2 regions of the Clostridium lamae genome follow, and region 2 is predicted to be linked to the other one. Evidence: a T-box and tRNA genes for the amino acid it is inferred to sense, from the RefSeq annotation. Region 2 holds a T-box; the other holds one or more tRNA genes.

Region 1 (3,210 bases), on a different contig from region 2:
AAAAATTCACCTCGCAATTATCAGCACCATAAATTGCTTGAGTTTTAGAAAAGTTCCTATCCTCAAGATACTCTATTAGTTTAAGTCTAGAATAACTATAGGACTCACAGAAATTTTCAGCTACTTTAATAACTTGAGATTGCCAATCTGATTCTATTGTTTCTACTTTTGGATTAAATATATGAGAAACTTCTTGTATAACATTATTAAGATCATTTTGAATTGAATCTATAGCATTACTAAGACCTAAGGAACCAGATTCTAGTTCTAATAATTTTTGGCATATTCTTGAGGTTTCAAGATAAGTACGTTCTTCTTGAAGATTATTTTTGTATGAAATGTGAAAAGTATATTCAATTCCATCATAAACTGTTTCTGTAACATCTACAGTTTCGTAATGTTGCCAACCATCTAGTTCAGTTAAAAAGTTACTCATTACTATGTCAAATTCTTGTCGTGTTTCTTCATGATATTTTTCAACTGCATTGATAATTGTAATTAAGGAAATATTTTTGAAATCTATACCATCACACATTGGACAGCGAGCATTAAAATTTTTGTTGTAACGATGAAAGCAATAAGGACAACTAACCTTACCAAATAAGGAATCCTTATAGTGGGGGAGAGTATAGTTTTTTGTAAATAAATTAAGATTTAAATTTTGTTTCATATAATAGAGCAATATTTCAGCACAAGCTAGACTATCGCTGCTAGCATTATGGTGATCTAAATTTATATTTAGATAATCACAAATAGTATTAAGTTTTTTGTTTGGAAGATTATTAAATACCTTACGAGCAATCTTATAAGTACAAAGATAGTCCACATTTGGTTTCCAATTTATACAATAGTGTTTTAAGCAATTATAAAGAACAGACATATCAAAAGTAGCATTATGAGCTACTAATATTCCATCATCCATTAAGGGTTTAATAGTAGGCCAAAGTTCTGGAAAGTTTGGCTTATCTTTTACCATATCAGGAGAAATCCCTGTAAGTTTAATATTAAATTTATTAAATGTAGTATCTGGATTAACTAAAGAGTAAAAGGCATCAGTAATACTGCCATTTTCAATTATAGTGATACCTATTGCACTAATTCTATTGTTGTTTCGATTTGGAGTTTCAACATCAAAAACTACATAACGCTCTTGATTATTTTCGAACATTATATCACCACATCTTTCTATTTTTATAATAATTTTTTTATTAGTTTATTAAAAAATTAGTTGAAAAAATCCCAGTAAACCTTGTGGATACTGAGATTTTATTGCAATATTATTTTTGATTACACAATATGGTTGCGGGAGAAGGACTTGAACCTACGACCTTCGGGTTATGAGCCCGACGAGCTACCAACTGCTCCATCCCGCGATATTAAAATATTCTTCTATGATAAATATTATATATCTATTATATATCAAAGTAAAGTAATTAATGATAAATTATTTGAATTTTTAAAATAATAAGAAAAAACGATTTCAAAATTATGGATAATGTGATAAATTATAATTAGAGGATTAAAGTAGGGGGGACATAGATGGACACTATGATATACAGTATAATTTTAGATTACTTAAATAAAAAATTAAGTAGTAATCTTAAGGATGAGTTTATAAATGCATCGGTTCACTTTAATATAAGTAATGAAATGTATAACAAATATTCATCTGTAGAAATTGAATATATGTTAAGTACTATATCTGATAATAATATTATTGATTACGTTGAATTATGTTCTGTTTGTGGATATATATTATATAGATTAATGGAGAGTAATAAGTTAAATAATGAAGATAGAATAGAAGTCCTTCAAATAGTATTAGAAATAAATAATGATATAAGCAATTATTTAAGAGGTTTAATCCAAGAAGAGGAACTGTATAAAAAATTATTACAAGTAACAAAAAAACTTGGGTTAACTAACGAAGAAAGTAAAAAGCTTATAAAGATATTGAATGAATAATATTGTAAATGTTAACTTATAGTATTGTATATATTTAGGCAGTAAATATAAAGAAATATTTACTGCCTTTTGTTATATTCTTTTAAGATATTTAATTCCAGAAATTATAATAAAAAATATTTATTATAATTATATCATTAGTAGTTTAGTATATAAAAAATATGGTAAAATCTTAAGAAGAAAGGAGTGATTAACATTTTAAATAAGGCAATTGAAATATTACAAAAATATTATGGATATAACTCCTTTAAGGAAGGTCAAAGCGAGATTATAAGGAATATTTTAAGAGGATTAGATACCTTTGGCATAATGCCTACAGGAGGTGGAAAATCTTTGTGTTATCAGATTCCTGCTTTAATTTTTAATGGAATAACTTTAGTTATTTCTCCTTTAATATCCTTAATGAAGGATCAAGTAGATTCTATCAATGATATTGGAATAAGTGCTGCCTATATAAATAGTACTCAAAGCTTAGATGAAATTAAAGAGATATTAAATCTTTGTTATGAAGGAAAGATAAAGCTTCTATATATAGCGCCTGAAAGATTAGAAAGTGAATATTTTAATAAAATGCTTAGAAAACTTTGGATAAGTCAAGTAGCTGTAGATGAGGCTCATTGCGTCTCAATGTGGGGACATGATTTTAGAAAAAGTTATAGATATATATTACCCTTTGTAAATAGCTTAAATGTTAGACCAGTTGTTACAGCATTTACAGCAACAGCAACAAAAGAAGTTAGGAAGGATATCCTAGATTTACTTGGGCTAATTAAACCTTATACATACTTAGGAAGTTTTGATAGAGAGAATTTAGCTATTTCTGTTCATAAGGAAGAAGATAAGGCGGAGTTTGTTAAGGATTATATAAGAGATCATGAAGAAGAATGTGGAATAATATATTGTTCTACCAGAAAAGAAGTAGATGCACTATATTATTATTTAAAAGAAAGAGGATTATCTATAGCAAAATATCATGGTGGGCTTAAGGATGATGAAAAAAATTATTATCAAGATGAGTTTTTAAAAGACAATTATAATGTAATGATAGCCACTAATGCCTTTGGAATGGGAATAGATAAATCAAATGTAAGATACATAATACATTTCACTCTTTGTAAAAATCTTGAAAGCTATTATCAAGAAATAGGTAGGGGTGGTAGGGATGGAGAAAAGACAGAATGCCATCTTTTATATAATAGAGAGGATATAAGAACCTTAGAATATTTAATTTATACTACTGCAGGA
Region 2 (3,210 bases):
ATTCCTGAAACCACTTGTCTTTCTTCTCCGTTTAAATCTACTTTTAATTTTAATAATTTCTTAGCTTTCTTTATTGGCTCACAAGCTAATACTTTTACTACTCTTAAGTCTATTTTTTCGAAGTCTTCTATAGTTATTTCTTCTTTGATTGGAGTTATTTCTCTCTTTTCTTCTTTTTGATTAGCTGCTAATTGAGCTTCTCTTAAAGCTTCTAATTCAGCTAATTTCTTATCTACATCTATTCTTGGGAATAATGCTTCTCCCTTTTGAACCTTAGTTCCAACTATTGTTCCATCAAAGTTATTTAATGATTCAAAAGTTATATTAGCTGCATTTATTTGCTCGTTTATCTTCTTGCTTGTTTCTGGTAAGAAAGCAGATAATAATACTGAAGCAAATCTTAAACTTTCTACTAAGTTATATAAAACTGTTCCAAGTCTTTCTTTCTTTTCTTCATCCTTAGCTAATATCCAAGGTGTAGTTTCATCTATATATTTATTTGCTCTTCCTATTAAATCAAATATATGCTCTAAAGCTTCTGGTATTCTTAAGTGCTCTATTGCATCATTTACTTTCTTTGGAGTTCCTAAAGCTAAGCTTATTAATTCATCATCTATCGCTTCTTTGACATTATTATTTGGAATTACTCCATCAAAATACTTTTCTATCATAGCTACAGTTCTAGATAATAAGTTTCCTAAGTCATTACATAGATCAGAATTTATCTTCTTTATAAATATTTCATTATTGAATAATCCATCTGCTCCAAATGGTATTTCTCTTAATAGATAGTATCTAACTGCATCTACTCCAAAGTTTTCGACTAAAGTTACTGGATCAACAACATTACCTTTAGATTTAGACATTTTTCCTCCATCAACAAGTAACCATCCATGTCCGAATACTTGCTTAGGTAATGGTAAATCTAAAGCCATTAACATTATTGGCCAATAAATAGTATGGAATCTTAATATATCCTTACCAATTAAGTGAACATCTGCTGGCCAATACTTTTCATAAAGTTCTTTATTATCGCTTCCATATCCTAAAGCTGTTATATAGTTAGAAAGTGCATCTATCCAAACATAAACAACATGCCCTTCATCAAAGGTAACTGGAACTCCCCAATTAAAGCTTGTTCTTGAAACACAAAGATCTTGTAAGCCTGGTTTTAAGAAGTTATTAACCATTTCATTCTTTCTTGATTCTGGTTGAATAAAATCTGGATGAGCTTCAATATACTCCATTAATCTATCAGCATAGTTACTCATCTTAAAGAAATAAGCTTCTTCCTTTGACTTTTCTACTGGTCTTCCACAGTCTGGACAATTTCCATTAACTAATTGAGTTTCTGTCCAGAAAGATTCACAAGGTGTACAGTATAAACCTTCATAAGAAGATTTGTAGATATCTCCCTTATCATAAAGCTTCTTAAATATATCTTGAACAGCTTTGATATGATAATCATCAGTAGTTCTTATGAATTTATCATAGCTTATGTTCATTATCTTCCATAAATCCTTAATTCCTGATACTATTTCATCTACATGAGCTTTAGGTGTTATTCCTTTTTCTTCAGCAATCCTTTGTATTTTTTGTCCATGCTCATCTGTTCCCGTTAAAAACATTACATCATATCCTGTTAATCTCTTATATCTAGCTAAAGCATCAGCTGCTACAGTAGTATAAGTATTACCAATATGAAGTTTAGTTGATGGGTAATAAATTGGTGTAGTAATATAATATGTCTTTTTACACATACCATTTTCCTCCTAAATAATAATCGTTTCATTTATATAAAAAAATCCCTATATAGGTATATTAAAACCTACATAGAGACGCATTATACGTGTTACCACTCTAATTCATATTTATTTCGCAATAAATATCTCAACAGGTGACATTTTATCACCTTGCAATATAACGGTTGCTACCGTATTCCCCTAACTTACTAGCTCAGAGAATATGCTCCAAGACCATCTTCATAAAGCTTTATGCCGCTAGCTTTCACCTAATCTAGCTCTCTTTAGACACTCTTTCCTTTACTACTCTTCTCTTCATAGCATTTAAATCATTATTATTATGATATTCTATATTAATTTTACTGTCAATTACTTTTAAACTATCATTTATTATCAAACTTCTTTTTTATAATTTTATCTACCATCATTCTAGATAAAATCACCATAAATAAACTAAATAATAAAACAAACGTAAATGTACCTACTCCAAAAATAAATAATATTATAGCATTAACTATAAATAATAAACTTCCTATTGAGCCAAAAATTTTTGCTGCAAGTTTATTTGAATATTCCCATGAAAATTTATCTTTAATTGAATATTGATTCTTATATCCAAATTTCATCTCCTCATATCTAGTAGAGTTTGATTCATATAGCCCACCTATAATAAATAGACCTAATGGGATTAATTCCGAAATTAATATGTAAATCCAAAAATGCATATTATCCTTCTTTCTGTACAATTATTATACTAAACTTATTATTTTATTATAATTCTATACTAATTATTTCTATTTATGCAATAAAATTTATATACTTTTTTATAAATCCATGATTTATATATTTTGTAAAGCCATATATTTTATGTGCTATAATAATAAAAAAAAGATTGGAGTTGATACTGTGGAAAATTTTGAAATTCCTCATATAGGGTCCAGAAATATCAAAACAGCTCTTTCTGTTTTAATATGCCTTATACTTTGGCCAAATTCTCTTTTTGCTGCAATAGCAGCTGTAATTTGCGTCCAAAGCACCGTAGAAAATTCCTTGAAAATCGGAATAAATAGACTTATAGGAACATTACTAGGAGGTATAATATCATTAATCCTTCTATATGCAGTTAATAGTCTAAACTTAGAAAAGTTTTTACCACTAATAGTTGCCACTGGAGTTTCATTAATAATATATATATGTAATTTAATCAAAAAGCCTTCAGCTTGTTCGATATCTTCTATTACATTAATGGCAATTTTAATTTCTCATAACTCTACTGACCCTTTGATGTATGCAGTGCATAGGACAATTGAAACTGCCTTTGGTGTAATAGTTGCAATATTAATTAACAAGTATATAAATCCACCAAAGACTAAAAATACTGTTGAGAAAACTAACTAGAAATGAGGAGACATAATATGAATTTTACTTTTCCCAAAATTGGACTAAGAACTATTAAGACTGCTCTTGC

The links. A T-box is a leader RNA that pairs with one kind of tRNA and senses whether it is charged. The one in region 2 lies ahead of metG (methionine--tRNA ligase), so its partner is inferred to be a tRNA-Met.
Region 1: it encodes a tRNA-Met, which carries the amino acid that the T-box ahead of metG (methionine--tRNA ligase) is inferred to sense. The anticodon was not compared.

Annotation. Positions count from the first base shown of each region.
Region 1 covers NZ_JASCQJ010000034.1:2,990-6,199, forward strand. Annotated here, with positions in the region: gene QK892_RS13905 (exonuclease domain-containing protein) at 1-1,168, opposite strand, end outside; tRNA gene QK892_RS13910 (tRNA-Met) at 1,298-1,373, opposite strand; gene QK892_RS13915 (hypothetical protein) at 1,540-1,965, shown strand; gene recQ (DNA helicase RecQ) at 2,155-3,210, shown strand, end outside.
Region 2 covers NZ_JASCQJ010000006.1:46,338-49,547, reverse strand. Annotated here, with positions in the region: gene metG (methionine--tRNA ligase) at 1-1,760, opposite strand, end outside; T-box leader at 1,832-2,070, opposite strand; gene QK892_RS04965 (SdpI family protein) at 2,126-2,467, opposite strand; gene QK892_RS04960 (FUSC family protein) at 2,649-3,140, shown strand; gene QK892_RS04955 (FUSC family protein) at 3,158-3,210, shown strand, end outside.